2 regions of the Paenibacillus pedocola genome follow, and region 2 is predicted to be linked to the other one. Evidence: predicted binding sites of a transcription regulator. Region 2 holds the regulator's gene; the other holds the start of a gene.
The links. Region 2 encodes NrdR, which represses ribonucleotide reductase genes. Its sites were predicted from a motif close to AACACNATATATNGTGTT; they were not measured.
Positions count from the first base shown of each region.

Region 1: a site for NrdR is predicted at 3,392-3,409, ahead of nrdI (class Ib ribonucleoside-diphosphate reductase assembly flavoprotein NrdI). Genes of this name have one in related genera too.

Region 1 is NZ_CP134223.1:3,345,852-3,353,986, reverse strand. It holds gene zwf (glucose-6-phosphate dehydrogenase) at 1-282, opposite strand, end outside; gene QU597_RS14555 (LysR family transcriptional regulator) at 382-1,269, shown strand; gene QU597_RS14550 (epoxide hydrolase family protein) at 1,408-2,571, shown strand; gene QU597_RS14545 (pyridoxamine 5'-phosphate oxidase family protein) at 2,681-3,172, opposite strand; gene nrdI (class Ib ribonucleoside-diphosphate reductase assembly flavoprotein NrdI) at 3,495-3,854, shown strand; gene nrdE (class 1b ribonucleoside-diphosphate reductase subunit alpha) at 3,841-5,925, shown strand; gene nrdF (class 1b ribonucleoside-diphosphate reductase subunit beta) at 5,966-6,925, shown strand; gene QU597_RS14525 (hypothetical protein) at 6,987-7,157, opposite strand; gene cls (cardiolipin synthase) at 7,251-8,135, opposite strand, start outside.
Region 2 is NZ_CP134223.1:2,333,405-2,341,539, reverse strand. It holds gene QU597_RS09955 (ABC transporter permease) at 1-501, shown strand, start outside; gene QU597_RS09950 (ABC transporter ATP-binding protein) at 498-1,502, shown strand; gene QU597_RS09945 (SMP-30/gluconolactonase/LRE family protein) at 1,644-2,807, opposite strand; gene QU597_RS09940 (TetR/AcrR family transcriptional regulator) at 3,167-3,832, shown strand; tRNA gene QU597_RS09935 (tRNA-Lys) at 4,008-4,080, opposite strand; tRNA gene QU597_RS09930 (tRNA-Ala) at 4,093-4,168, opposite strand; gene nrdR (transcriptional regulator NrdR) at 4,328-4,804, opposite strand; gene QU597_RS09920 (alpha/beta-type small acid-soluble spore protein) at 4,969-5,184, shown strand; gene QU597_RS09915 (lytic transglycosylase domain-containing protein) at 5,251-5,814, opposite strand; gene coaE (dephospho-CoA kinase) at 5,811-6,407, opposite strand; gene ytaF (sporulation membrane protein YtaF) at 6,417-7,121, opposite strand; gene mutM (DNA-formamidopyrimidine glycosylase) at 7,300-8,135, opposite strand, start outside.

The sequences.
Region 1 (8,135 bases), 1.0 Mb from region 2:
ATAATCCTCTGTATGCCCTACATCCAGCACATTATATCGGAAGGACTTCAGGAAGCTGCGCACGGACGCAGAATCTTTCACTTCCCGCCGGGAAAAGTCCCGGATCGACCGCTCCACCATCGCCTGAAAGGCTTCGTCTGCTAATTCTCTCCGGCCGAGACCAATCACAGAGAATGAATGGTTAAGCTTGTGATCGAGAAAAAGATTATACAGCGCAGGGTAGATTTTTCTCCGGGCCAAATCTCCTGTCGCTCCAAACAAAACAAACGTGGTTGCCTCCATCTCCATTCTCCTTCTGCTCTGGTTTATCTTTCCTGGTTACACTATAATACAAATACGACCCATACAAGTAATTAATATATTTCACAGGAGCTATAGACCATGTCTATGATAAATTTCGAATTATACAAGGTTTTTTACTGGGCTGCCAAGACCGGAAGCCTGACTCAAGCTGCTAAATCGCTATATATTACCCAACCGAGTGTCAGCCACGCGATCAAGCAGCTGGAGGACAGCTTAGGACTGTCCCTCTTCATTCGGAACTCCAAGGGAGTTGCACTGACACCGGAGGGGGCCACTCTCTACTCTTATATTGAACAATCGCATATTCTTATCACTCAGGCCGAGAAGAAAATGGCCGAGCTCAAAAACCTCGATAACGGGGAGCTGCGGATTGGCGGCAGTGATTCCCTGTTCAAGCATTATCTGCTGCCGTTCATTGAAATCTTTCACCAGCAGTACCCGGGCATCCGTCTTCATCTGATCCATGGTACGACACCGGAAGTGATCTCCTATTTAAAAGAAGGTCTCGTCGATCTGGGCGTAGTACGCATGCCGATCACCGATCCGCAGCTGGAAGTCCGTCAAGGGCTCCAGCTGCAGGACTGCTTCATTGCAGGAAGCCGTTATGCCGAGCTGAACCAGAAGGTGCTCTCTATCGAAGAGCTGCTTCAATATCCTATTATCCTGTTCTCGCGGAGCAGCCGGGCACGTATGGCCATTACGGATTTGTTCCAGGGCTACGGATATGAGCTGAAGCCCGAATTCGAAGTCGGCAGTGTGGGACTGCTGATCGAATTTGCCCGCAAAGGCCTCGGGATTTCCTTCGTAACCCGGGAATTCGTATCCAAGGAGCTGGAAGAGGGCTCGCTCTTTGAGATCAAGCTGGATGTACAGCTTCCTCCTGCCCAGGTGGGGATGATGACGATGCGGTATATGCCGCTGACGACTGCAGCCAGCAAGTTCATCGAGCTTACCCGTAGAACCTGATCTTGGCGAAATGCATAATATTTCCTATAATATAAAAGGATCGCGCGTTTAGCGCTGATCTAAATTGGCATTTAAGTATGGAGTTGCCTAATCAGCTTTGATAGACACCAAAAAGGATAGGGTTAAGGAGGAAGCATAATGACTGTTGAAAGTTTTCAAATCCGGGTACCTGATGAAGTACTTGATGATCTGAAGTACAGGCTGAAACATGTACGCTGGCCGGAGCCGTTAGGACCAACCGGATGGGAACATGGTACTGATTTAAGCTATCTGCAATCACTCGTTACATATTGGCAGGAGCAATATGACTGGCGTGAACAAGAAGCTAAGCTCAACAGCTTTTCACAGTTTCGCAGTAATGTCGATGGGATAGATGTACATTTCGTCCACGAGCGCGGGAAAGGACCAAGCCCTTTGCCGATCATCCTAACTCACGGATGGCCAGACAGTTATTTGCGGTACCAGAAGATTATCCCTATGCTTACGGATCCGGCCCGTTACGGGGGTGATCCTGAGGACTCTTTCGATGTAATAGTCCCTTCATTGCCCGGATTTGGCTTCTCCAGCAGCCCGGACTATCGCGGGATCAACAATTTCCGTGTTTCTGAGGTATGGGCCAAACTAATGACTGAGGAGCTCGGCTACAGAAAATTCGCTGCTGCAGGCGGGGATATCGGTTCCGGAGTGACCCGATACTTGGCATCGAACCATCCGGAGCTTCTATTTGGCATCCATCTCACCGATATCGGTATTATTAAAGGCCTTATGAATCCCAATGATCAGGCAGAGCTTTCTGAGGAAGAACTGCAATATAAACGAAGTGCTCAGGAATGGATATCCCGGGAGGGGGGCTATATGACCCTTCAATCGACCAAACCTCAGACCCTTGCGTACGGACTTTCCGACTCACCAGTAGGACTCGCCGGCTGGATTATTGAAAAATTCCGTGCGTGGAGCGACTGTAAGGGTGACCTCCGGAACAGCTTTAGTGAAGATGAACTGCTCACCAATATAATGATCTATTGGATTACTAATACGATAGGCTCAACAGCACATATGTATTATGAGAATACGCATTCATTGCCGGCACTTGGCCGGATAGAGGTACCGACAGGCATTGCCATTTTACCTGCGGATGTCTTAACACCGCCCAAAGATTGGGCTATGCGCAATTTGAATATTACCCGCTGGACCTCATTGCCTCGAGGCGGGCATTTTACCGCTATGGAAGAACCGGAACTTCTGGCTGAGGACATTCGTGCTTTCTACAGACACTTTAGAACCGGAATGGAACAGAAATAACAGATACTCACACACAAAGATGCCCTCTGCCGCAGTGCGGGGGCATCTTTGTGTCTGAATATAGTAAAGAATCAAGTATCTGATTGTTGCCTGATATGGATACGTACGCCTACTTTAATTCGATGGTCTGGTTCAGATTGGACTCTTCCGTATCCTGATTCGTTAACCGTTTAAACAGGTAGGAAGCCTTTTCAGCCAGGTTACCGCTCTTCCAGTATTCTGCCGCTTCGGCGTGAACCTGAATCAGAATCACATTCGGATCATCATAGCTGGTCTTCAAAAAAGCATCATAGCCCGCATTCCAGAATTCTTTTTTCTTCTCCAGATCCTGTACGATTCTCGCTGTTCCGCGGATAGATACATAGGATTTACCGGCGTATACGACATTCACTCTCGGATCATGAAGAACTTCACCGAACTTGCTGGTATCTTTTTTCGTCAGGAACCATAAGTCTCCATCGAATTCAACCTCCTGAGTCTTCATTGGACGGGATACCAGACCTTCTGGCGAAATCGTCGTGAACATTGCCGTATCGATCCCTTTGATAAGTTCTCTTACAGTCTCAACCGCTTCCTGATGATTATTGTTCATCGTTGACATGCTTATCGCCTCGTTTCTTCAGAGTTATGGGAATAGGTTATCCAATCGTCTACCTATTATTAACCAAAGTTACAAAAATCCGATCTCTTTGGCGTGCATCTACTCCTCTTTATTTATAGCAATCCGCTCTGCCCACACCCTTATCAGACCTTTTCTAAGAGGAAAATCCTGTAGCACTTATATTGACTTTCCAACATATAGTGATTAAAATAAGAAACGCACACTAAATATAGTGTGATAATCATTTTCAGCACATCTGGCAATGGTTCCAGGTTACTATCCTATTAAAATTTGCAACAATATTTACAGGAGGACTGACACGATGCTGGTCGCATACGATTCAAAAACGGGAAACGTCAAACGGTTCATCAGCAAGCTTAAGCTGCCGGCTGTGCAGATCGAGGAGCATATGACTATAGATGAGCCTTATGTACTAATTACATACACCACCGGTTTTGGACAGATTCCAGAGAAGGTGTCTGCTTTTTTGAGAAATAATTACAGCAATCTGAAAGGCATCGCTGCCAGCGGCAATAAGAACTGGGGCGAGCTGTTCGCCCATAGCGCGGATTTGATTGCAGACCGGTACAATGTGCCAGTCATTGGGAAATTTGAATTATCCGGCACATTTGGCGATGTGGAACGGATTAAACAGGAGGTGAGCCGGGTTGCGGCATATTGAACTGAACAACATGTTGATGAAGCGGGACGAGAGCGGCTTCTTTCAATTAAATAAAGACCTTGAGGCGGTAGTCGAATTCATGCGGGAGGTGGAGCGGCGGAGCCTGGTGTTTGCAGATACCAAAGCCAAGGTTGACTACATGATCGAACAGGATTTCTATGAGAACTTTTACTTACAGTACAGCGTGGCTGAGATTGAGGAAGTCTACCGGATTACCCACAGCTACAACTTTACGTTCCCCTCTTATATGGCAGCTTCGAAGTTCTATACGGACTATGCTGTAAAAAGCAATGACCGCAAGCAATATCTGGAGCATTATCCGGACCGTGTGGCGGCAGTCGCACTTCACCTGGGACGCGGCAATGTTGAGACCGCCGGTACACTAGCCCGCTCGATGATGGAACAGCGTCTGCAGCCGGCAACGCCCACCTTCCTGAATGCCGGTAAAAGCCGGCGCGGCGAGCTCGTCTCCTGCTTCCTTATCGAGATGGACGATTCGCTTAATTCCATTAACTATGTACTGAATACCTGCATGCAGCTGTCCAAAATCGGCGGCGGTGTAGCCGTCAACCTGTCCAAGCTCCGCTCGCGCGGGGAGACGATCAAGGGAGTCGAGGATGCGGCTAAGGGCATTATGCCGGTGCTCAAGCTGATGGAAGACGGCTTCTCTTATGCCGATCAGATGGGTCAGCGTAAAGGCTCCGGAGCAGCCTACTACAATATTTTCGGCTGGGATGTTCTGGAATTCCTCGACAGCAAGAAAATTAACGCCGACGAGAAAACAAGACTTAAAACCCTCTCCATCGGCCTGATCATACCGAACCGCTTCTACCAGCTTGCTAAGGATAATGAACCGCTGCATGTCTTTGCCCCATACACTGTATACAAGGCTTACGGGACTCATCTTGATGATATGGATCTGGATGAGATGTACGATAAGCTGCTGGCTGATCCGCGTGTGAAGAAGAAGAAGGCAATGAATGCACGGGATATGCTGACCAAAATCGCCATGATCCAGCTGGAATCCGGCTATCCGTATATTATGAACAAGAGCAACGCCAATGAAGCGCATGCCCTGAAAAATGTCGGCCAGATCAAGATGTCGAACCTCTGTACGGAAATCTTCCAGCTGCAGGAAACCTCGGAGATTAACGATTACGGGCAAGAGGATACGATCCGCCGTGATGTAAGCTGCAATCTGGCTTCCCTTAACATTGTTAACGTTATGGAGCATGGCAAAATCCGTGAATCCGTGCATGAAGGCATGATCGCCCTCACCGCCGTCAGCGATATGACCAGCGTCTCCAACGCCCCTGGCGTAGCCAAAGCTAACAAGGAAATGCACTCTGTCGGCCTTGGCGTCATGAATCTCCACGGTTATCTGGCTAAGAACAATATCGCTTATGAAAGCGAACAGGCCCGTGATTTTGCCCGGACCTTCTTCATGACCATGAACTATCATTCACTGGAAAAGAGCATGGAGATTGCTGCGGAAACCGGCCGCTCTTTCCAGGGGTTTGAGGCATCCGATTATGCGACTGGAGCTTATTTCGAACGTTATCTGACTACGGATTACCGTCCGGTTACACCAAGAGTGCAGGAGCTGTTCGGGGATATGTACATCCCTTCGCCTGCTGACTGGGAACAATTGCGGGATAAGGTAAAGGAAAACGGCCTCTACCATGCTTACCGGTTAGCGATTGCACCGACAGCGAGCATTTCCTACATTCAGAATGCCACTTCCAGCGTGATGCCGATTGTAGAGCAGATCGAAACACGGACTTATGCCAATTCAACTACGTACTATCCGATGCCCTACCTGCGGCCGGATAATGTGTTCTTCTATAAATCGGCTTACCAGATGGACCAGTTCAAGGTGATTGACCTGATCGCGGAGATTCAGCCGCACATAGATCAGGGTATCTCGACGGTTCTGCATGTTAACAGCGATGTATCTACTCGGGAACTGGCCCGCTCCTACCTGTACGCTGCCCATAAAGGCCTGAAGTCGCTGTATTACACCCGGACCAAGAAGCTGTCCGTCGAGGAGTGCCTCACCTGCTCGATCTAACAAGGAAGGCTCTGGCCGCAGAAAAGGAGATTGCAAGATTATGAGCGCTATCCAAGCCGTTAACTGGAACCGTCCTGACGACGATTTCTCATTGATGTTCTGGAACCAAAACATTATGCAATTCTGGACGGATGATGAAATCCCCTTATCCGATGACAAAATGTCCTGGCTCACACTCAGTGAGCAGGAAAAGGACTCCTATATGAAGGTGCTGGGCGGCCTGACGCTGCTCGACACGATTCAGGGCGGTGTCGGCATGCCGCAGATTATGGAGCATGTCGATGGCCTGCAGCGCAAGGCTGTGCTGGGCTTCATGGGCATGATGGAACAGATTCATGCCAAGTCGTACAGCAGTATTTTTACCACCCTCGCTTCTACGGAAGAAATTGACGGGGTATTCCGCTGGGTGGAGGAGAATCCGCACCTGCAGTTTAAGGCGGAGACCATCTCTCAGTATTATAAAAACATTGATTCGCCTAAAGACTTGTACCTCGCTATGGCAGCCTCCGTGCTGCTGGAGAGCTACTTGTTCTACAGCGGCTTCTTCTACCCGCTGTATCTGGCCGGCCAGGGCAAAATGACCTGCAGCGGTGAGATCATCGATCTGATTCTGCGCGATGAGAGCATTCACGGGGTGTACGTCGGTGTTCTGGCGCAGGAGATTTTTGACGGACTTGAGGAAGACGAGCAGCGTGACCTGCATCAGACACTTGTAGGCCTGCTCCGCCTGCTGCATGAGAATGAAGAACGTTATACGGAACAGGTATATGCTCCTATCGGACTGGTGGACGAGGTTAAGACCTTCCTGCGCTACAATGCCAACAAAGCCATGATGAATCTCGGTCATGATCCGCTGTTCGATGAGGAAGAGATTAATCCGATTGTGCAGAACGGCATCAGTACCCACACGAAGCAGCATGACTTCTTCTCGAAGAAAGGCAACGGATATATCCGTGCACTGAACGTGGAGCCGCTGAAGGATGAAGATTTCCAGTTTTAACAATAAAACAGCTGCAGTTCAGGACTTGTAAACCGTCCTGGGCTGCAGCTGTTTTTGGCTTTTAATACATTCGTTCTTCACCGGTAATCGGATTTTTGAATGCTGACTCGATATCGCTACTGGTAAGCTCATCCGCAAACTCGGGTTCATTTTTACCGGAGGAGATCGTAGGAGTCACTTTCTTAACCGGCGTAGCTTTGGGATCCGTTGTTTGTTTTGACTGTTTATCCATAGGTAAGGATCACTCCTTCAAAGCATAATTTGCCCCTATAGGATACCAATATCCAAGTGGTTTTATACAATTCGGAGTTGTGATCGTAGTTCTTTACAGAATAGGTGACAACAACCTTGCTACAGCTTCTTTGAATTTGGCCAGCTTCGGCCGTACCTCGTATCTCTCGAGTGTTAACTCCGAGCACTCAGTACTATCTTCTAAGAATAAGTCATGCAGCTGACCGGCAATGACTTCGTCACAGACCAGTGCATTCACCTCAAAGTTCAGCCGGAAGCTGCGGGTATCAATATTCGCTGTACCGACAGATGCGATCTCCTGATCCACTACAATCGTCTTCGCATGCATGAATCCTTTTTCATATTGCAGGATTTTGACGCCATAGGGCAGCAGTTCACCGGCATGCGCCAGGGTTGCCGAATAGACAAACATATGGTCCGGCTTATTGGGTATCATGATTCGTACGTCCACTCCGGACATCAGCGCGATTTTGCAGGCATCCATAAAGCTGGCATCCGGAACGAAATAAGGCGTTTGAATGTAGATGCTCTTCTTGGCGGAACCGATTAATTTCAGATACATATTTTTCAGATGCTCTGTCTGGGAATTGGGGCCGCTGGAGATGATCTGAACCACACTTTCACCGGTATGTCTTTCCGTACGGAACGGTAACTGCTCCGGGTGCTTTTCACTGCGATTCGCAGCCTTGTTCCAGTCCAGGAAAAACCGGCCTTGAATCTGATCGACAGATCCTCCCTTGATCCGGAAATGAGTGTCCCGCCAATAGCCCATTTTTTTGTCGAGACCGAGGTACTCATCCCCGACATTAAATCCGCCGATATAGGCAATCTCTCCGTCAATAATGCACAGCTTTCTGTGGTTGCGGTTATTAATCCGGAAATTAATCAGCCGGAACAGCGACGGGAAGAATACTTCTACCGTTCCTCCATATTCGATTAACTCCTTGAAGAAGGAACG
Region 2 (8,135 bases):
AGCTTCGAAGTAATTCTGCTAAAGCCGCTGAATCCGCTGTTTTTCATTATCGCCACTACATTTTCTACCGATAGTATCGGCCTGTTTCTGGGTGGTGTTGCGTTATTCATCTTCTCCGTTATCCAGGCAGGTGCCATTCCGCTGCTCTTCTGGCTTCAATTTATGGGGCTGTTCATCGCCGGAACGGCGGTCCTCGCAGGATTATCGCTGATGATGGCCGCAATGTCCTTCAAATGGGTGGGCAATTCGAGAATATCAGAGCTTGCTGACAGCGTGCTGAATATCGGAAAGTATCCATTGCCTGTTTTTCCGAAGGCTGTGCAGGCTGTAGCTACGATGATTATTCCTGTGGGAATGGTGGGCTTCCTCCCCGCTTCCGCGCTGCTTGGCCGGGTGCAGGCCAGGGATTTCATTGCAGTATTGCCCTGCTTGTTATTCCTGGCGGCAGGGGTATGGGTGTACCGGCATATGATCAGATTGTACGAGGGGGTAGGCGGATGATGCCGGTGATTGATGTGAAGCATTTGACCAAAACATATACAACCTATAAGCGTGGGGCAGGCGCGGGGCAGACGATCCGAAGCTTCTTCCAGCGCGAAGAAGTGGTAATCCATGCTGTCAACGATATCAGCTTTGCCATCAGCCAAGGGGAAATCTGCGGTATTCTGGGTCCTAACGGGGCGGGAAAATCAACCGCGATCAAAATGCTCTGCGGCGCGCTATATCCTACAAGCGGAGAAATCCAAGTGCTTGGTTACTCCCCTGCCAAGGACCGGAAGCGTTATGTCGGCAAAATCGGAGCCGTCTTCGGCCAGAAATCGCAGCTGATCTGGGACATTCCGCCGATCGACAGCTTCAACATGAACAAGGCAATCTATGGGATCACCAATCAGGATTTCAAACACCGTTTGGAAGAGCTGACTGAGCTGCTGGATATTGCCCATGTGATCGAAAAGCCAACCAGAGTGCTGTCTCTGGGTGAACGCATGAAATGCGAATTCGTTATGGCTATGCTGCATCAGCCGGACATTTTGTTCCTGGATGAGCCGACTATCGGGCTTGATGTGATCGCCAAGGTCAAAATCCGCGAATTCATCCAGCAGCTGAATCAGAAGCGGAATATGACCTGTATTCTGACTACTCATGATCTTGAGGATGTGGAAGAGCTTGCCCACCGGGTTATTGTCATTAACCATGGGGAAAAAGTTTTTGATGATTCGCTGCAGCGGCTGAAGCTGTTTCTCGGGGAGAAGAAGCGAGTCAGCTTTACTTTTGCGGACTCTGCCGGTAAAACGGTTTTCGATAATGCCTACACCAAGGTAATTGATCGGCCGTCGGATTTTCAAATTACACTTGAAGTGGACACAGCCCAGATTTCCATTAGTGATTTTCTGGAAGACATCTCCCGAAAGCACCGCTTCTCCGACATTTCCGTCAAAGAACTGCCGATTCAGCAGGTGGTGATGAATATTTATGAAAATGCGGAGGGTGTGCCGGGATAGGCGATTCTTAGTTGCCTTAAGAAAAATAAAAGATCCGTTCCCGAAGTCGGGAAGGATCTTTTATTACTATTTGGCCATCGTTTTAGTTGAACCCTGCATTAATGCATTGAGAGCTGTATCATCCCCTCCCGGATTCCAGCCTTATTTTGTTAAAAGCACGCGATGTACCCCCTTGCTGCCCCCTGGTGCCGTCCCTATATATAAATATCCGTTATGGCTTGCAGCCGTAGTTACACCATATAATTCGCCTTCCGGATCATGCCAGCTTCCAAGAAGCTCTCCCTCCGGACTGAACTCCGCAGCGAGTCCATGCTTAACCGGTGCGCTAGCACCGCTGAGCAGAAACTGCGGTACTTTGGCGATGGTACTAGCCAACCATGGACTGCTATGCATCTGATCTACAAAAGAAAGGCGAGTCGTGAAGATACCTACCCAGAAATGACCTTGGTCATCACGCGTAATGTTGTCTGGAAAGCCTGCGATATTATCAGCAAAAATATCAGAGGTACCTTTATTCGGTCCTTTGAGCCAATATCTGGTCAACTGGTAATGATAAGATTCCGCCACAAGTACAAAGTCTTCATCCGCGGACAAAGCAACCCCGTTTGCAAAATAGAGGCCTTCTAACAGGACGGTCGTCTTCTTGGTTATGGGATCGTACTTCAGCAAACGTCCATGCGGCTTGTTCTCGGCAATTTCTTTGAAGGTCACGATACCATAATTCGAAGTATCAGAGAAATAAATGGAGCCGTCCTTGGCAATATCAAGCTCATTCGCTAAATAGATGGGCTTGCCGTCCACTTTATCGGCCAATACCTCAATACTTCCGGATGGATTAATAGACAGCAGTCCCCTCTTGACATCCGTAACGATCAAATCGCCGTTGGCATCGAATATAAGCCCATTCGGTGTTCCTTTGGTGTCTGCAAACAGCTGGGCTTTTTGGGGATTGCCCTCTGCATCGAAAGGAACCTTGTAAATTTTCCCGTCTGAATCTCCTGTAAATAGCTGGCCCTCTTTATCGAAAGTAATGAATTCCGGGAACTGGGGAGCATCAGTAACAAGCTGAGCCGAGCCGAGTTTGTTATTCTGTTTCCAAGGACCCGCTTCCTCAAAAGAGGGAGCAACGGGTGCGGACCACTGTACCGGCTGGACCGGTGAAGGAATAAGCAAGAACACGAGTAATCCTAGAACGAGCACTGCGAGAAGGGATAGCCCCCATCTGTATATCCTAGCACGCGGTGAGCGTACAGGACGATTTACGCCTTCAGCAGATTTAACGGAGCTAACTGGTTTGTTGGGCATTAGAGTGCCTCCTATGTCATTTTAGTTGTGTAGCTTTTGTTGTGTTGTCCTCTCTGCAAGATCAGATGTCCCTTCAGTTGTCATTGTGTTGCTCTCCCTTCGAAACTTCGTTATATTTTAGAAACACCGTTACCATTACTCGAAAGGAATGTTCTGTTCTCATGTAAGTTAAGAATTACGATCATGGTAACACTGTTTCCTAATGGAATCATTGTATCCAGTGCTTTTTTAAAAGTCAATATATTCTTTGAGCCTTTATCGTTTTATTGACAAGTGAAGGACAACTGTATACAATTCCTGCTAAGAGAGATGGAAACTATGTTTCCTGAAGAAAACATGATAACCGAAGGTGGATGATGATGAGCGACCAAGATGCCTCCTCCAATACAAACACAAGAAAGCTGAAAACCTACCAGGAAGCCCGTATGCAAAATACTGAAAATCTCCGCAAGCTCGTTGTTGATGCTGCCGCAACGCTTTTACAGGAAGAGGGCCCGGAAGCCGTTACGGTCCGCAAAGTATCCCAAAAAATGAATTGCTCGACAAAAATCATTTACAGCTTGTTTGTTAATAAGGAGGGCTTGGCACAACAGTTATATCTGGACGGTTGCCAGCTGCTTGCTAACGAATTCGAGAGGACGCCGAAGGCTGCTGACCCGGCACAGCATTTGCTGAATTTCGGCGAATCCTTTTGGCAATTCGGACAGGACTACTCCAGCTATTATAAACTGATGTTCGGAGGTGCTTTCGCAGATTTCAAACCGGACGAAGAAAGCTTGCGCGGTACCGTCACAGCTATGAGTCAATTATCGACCGTGATCAGCAATGCGCAAGAGCAAGGATTAATTACCGGCCAGTACGACACCGAATCCGTTATTCGCATATTCTGGGCTTCCCTCCATGGCGTCATTCATCTTTACATCGGAGGACACTTGGGAGACGTACAAGCAGCCTATACCATATACAAGCACACATTGTCTTTGATTGTCGGCTCATTGTTTCCAGATCATAGCGGCCTTCGTTGACCCAAACCTAATGGAGAGGTATAAGCGGGTACGGTCCGATAGCTCTGAAATAAATGCTGATTAGCGAAATAAGGTCTATGGGTTAGATCTTCGCAATTGGCATTGGCACCCGGGGCTGCGGCGGTTGTTGGTTAAATACAAAAAAAGAACGGCATCGCTGCCGTTCTTACTGTGATGGACTCTCAGGGGCTCGAACCCTGGACAAATAGATTAAGAGTCTACTGCTCTACCAACTGAGCTAAGAGTCCGTATGATGTTATTGGTGGAGCCAAGGGGGATCGAACCCCTGACCTCATCGCTGCCAGCGATGCGCTCTCCCAGCTGAGCTATGGCCCCATGATGCATATTTTAGAACTACATTATGTACTCTAAAATCAGGTGTGAGCCGTAAGCTCACTCGCTTCGTGAACCTTAAGTTCCGTAGGCGACTTCTATATAATATAAAAAATCGCCCTCGGTGTCAACACTTTAATAAAAAAGTTTTTAGGAGAAGCTCTACAGCCCCTCCAGCTCTCCTGTGTTCTTGGACAGCAGTCCCTTCAATTCCTTCATGAACATGTTGATGTCCTTAAACTGGCGGTATACGGAGGCGAAGCGGACGTAGGCAACCTCGTCAACCGGATAGAGCTGCTCCATCACCAGCTCGCCAATTTGGCGGCTCTCTATTTCCGCTAAGGCGATACCCCGCAGCGACTTCTCAACCTCGGAGACAATGGATTCCAGGCGCTCTACGGACACAGGGCGCTTCTCACAGGCGCGGATCAGGCCGCGCAGGATTTTGTCGCGGCTGAATTCTTCGCGGCTGCCGTCCTTTTTGATTACGATCAGCGGGGTCTCTTCAATCATCTCGAAGGTAGTAAAACGCTTGCTGCAGCGCTCGCATTCACGCCTGCGCCGGATCGATTTATTCTCGTTGGCCGGACGCGAGTCAAGCACTTTGGTATTCGTGTGATCGCAGTAAGGGCATTTCATAAGCTCAGGTCACTTCCTTTTGCATTAATATGGGAGGCCTTAGCGGCCACATTCAGGTTTCGGAGCTGTAATTCTTTTTTCCATAAAACACCGTTTTATTGTTGTTATGAATCTGGCGAGAGCAGCACATAATACAGTTACCAACCGATAGGAGGTGAACAGCAATGAGCCAAAACAGCAGCAACAACCTGGTAGCTCCAAATTCACGCGGTGCCTTGGAACAACTTAAATACGAAGTTGCCCAAGAATTAGGTATCACTCTTTCCCCAGACGGATACCAAGGCAATAAAACTTCTTACGAAAATGGTTCGATCGGTGGTTACATCACTAAACGTCTTGTAACTCTGGCTGAACAGTCCCTGGCAGGTCAATTCAAATAACCTGTCCCCAATAAGCTTGCCTAAAGAAGTATTAAACGGCTAACCGTCGTTTAATGCTTCTTTTTTTTAGAACTCGCTGTAAATCTCCGTGTACTGATTATAATAATAAATTACGCGCTGAACGTAGTGCCGGGTCTCGCCGAATGGAATATCCTTCACAGAACCCTCTGTGCCGTCCCAGTCGCCATCATCCAGCCAGCGCTGCACTTTACCGGGTCCGGCATTGTATGCAGCGATTACCGCAGTACGGTTGCCTTCAAACTGGCGGGAGAGCGAGGATAAATACCAGGTTCCCAGTTCAATATTTGCCGAGGGCTCCTCCTTCAGCTCGTCCAGCGACACATCGGGCAGCTTGGCCTTTTCAAGCGCCCATTTGGCCGTGTCCGGCATGAGCTGCATGAGGCCCAGTGCGCCTTTTCTGGATTCCCGGCCTGTCTTAAAATTGGTCTCCACGCGGATAATGGCTGCCACTAGAAACGGGTCCATCTCATAAGTGATACTGTGCTTACGGATTTCATTCTTATAATGAATGGGATAAAACAAAGACATCCAGTTGGTGCTCAGGAACAGAATTGCAGTAAAGCCAACGAATAACATGAGCAGTACTCTTTTTTTACGCAGCCAGCTCATGATAACCCCAGCCTGTCCCATAGCGCCGCTACCTGCTGTTCAGTATGGGTAAGCCCGCCGCTGTTGTCGATAACGTAATCCGCTCTTCTGCGCTTCTCTTCGATATCCATCTGGGCATCCAGCCTGCCAGTGGCTTGCTCAAGAGACAATCCGTTACGCTCCATTAGTCGGGCTAGCTGCACCTCCCGGGGCACATACACAACGGTTGTCATCTTGAACAGATTGTCCAGCGCTGATTCGTAGAGCAAGGGTATATCCACGACAATCAGTGACAGTGGATCTTCTTCTTCCAACGCATACATCGTTTCTTTGATCTCCTGGCGGATCGCAGGATGTGTCAGGTCATTCAGCACCTGCAGGGCAGCCTGGTCCTGAAAGACGATTTCTCCCAGCGCAGCCCGGTTTAGTGTTCCGTCCGGCAATAATATGGTTTGGCCAAAATGCTCCACAGCAGCAGCCAGCACGGGATGCCCCGGGAGCATGACCCCTCTTGCGATTACATCAGCATCGACGAGCCGTGCCCCTTTAGCTACAAATAGTGCGGAGACGGTGCTTTTTCCGGAAGCAATGCCTCCGGTTAAGCCCATAATCATGTACTCACCTCATAACAGCTTCATTATTCCCATAGCAATTAATAATAACGCCGGCAGAGCAGCTGCATGCTTCATCCAGAAGCTCCCCGACAGCTTTAGACCGGTTTTCATTCCCAGCAGTAAGAAGGTTCCGCTGAACAGGGCGATCATCAGTGAAGTCGGGACCGGGCTAAACCCAAGCAGCGCAGCACCAAGCCCCGCACCAAAAGCGTCCAGGGACAGCGCAATACCGAGGATCACCGCCTCCATCGAGGAAATACTCCCTGAGTCATCCATGTCGGCGGAAGAAGGCGTGCGGAGAATCTGTATCACTACTCCCAAATGCCGCAGCTCCAAAGAAAAAACTGCTGATTTGTGGAGCCAGTCTTCGGCCGGTTTCACGGACTCTTCATTTGATGGATCAGGTTGCGCCTCCGGTCCCTGCGGACTGTGCTCCCGTTCCTTTTGCATCAGCATCTGAATCAGGGACCAGCAGCCCATTAAGACGAGAATAACCGCTCCAATCATGGAGGCGGCATCCGGTGAAACAACCTTGGCTAATAGTACACCTACCTGCATAGAGACACAAATGACTATCCCCGAACAGAGCGAGATAATCAGAATGGACAGCAGCGGTATCTTCATTTTGCGTAATCCATATGTAATGCCTACACCAAAACCGTCCAAACTAAGCGCAAAGGCCAGTAGCAAAAGTGAAAACAATGGGCTGATCACCCGCAATCCCTCCCGTGAAGAAACGGAAGTCCGGCGGATACATCCGCTCGGTTCCGTTACCTTGATTCAGCATTCTTCACACAGTATATGGGCGGGACGGGCAGTCGGTGCCTGACTTATTGCGGCAGCATGGACAGGTAATAGTGTATAGTGCCTGTGGATTAGGAGCATTCCAGGGTTAATTCTTATTTACAAATACAGATAAAGGCTGGCAGTTCGGACAGATATGCGTGCCCCGGCCGCCTACGACGCTTTTCTCAATCAGGGTACCGCAGGTGCTGCACGGCTGATCCTTGCGGCCATAAATGAGATGCTGCTGCTGATAGCTGCCGCTCTCTCCCTGGCCGTTGACATACGATTTCACGGATGAGCCTCCGGCATTAACAGCATCCGTCAAGGTTGCTACAATCGCATTATGCAGCCTGCCGAGCTGCTCGTCCGACAGCGACTTCGCTGTCTCCTCCGGATGAATTCCCGCGCGGTGCAAGGACTCATCTACATAAATATTACCGATGCCGACCACATATTCCTGATTTAACAGCAGCGGCTTGATTTTGGTGCTCCGGCCTGCGACGATTTCCTTGAACCGTTCCAGGGTAAATGAAGCATCCAAGGGCTCCTGCCCCAGCTTGTTCAGCGGTTTGAGCAGCAAATCCTCACCCGGCTGAAACAAATGCATCGTACCGAATTGGCGTACATCCGTGTAACGGAGCTCAGTACCGTCGGTAAAATGGAAAATGACATGCGTATGCTTGTCCAGCGGATCGTCCTTTTGAAAGAGCCCGTAGCGGCCTTCCATCCGTAAATGGGAGACCATCACCAGCCCATCCAGCACAAACCGCAAAAACTTGCCTCTGCGCTCAACCGTAACAATGCTTTGGCCCGCCAGCATATTGGCAAAAGCCTGTATATCGTCCGGACGCTGAATAATCCGCGGCAGCCGGACGGTGACGTGCTCTATCTGCTTGCCTGTAATTAAATCGTTAAGGGTTCTTCTGACTGTTTCGACTTCCG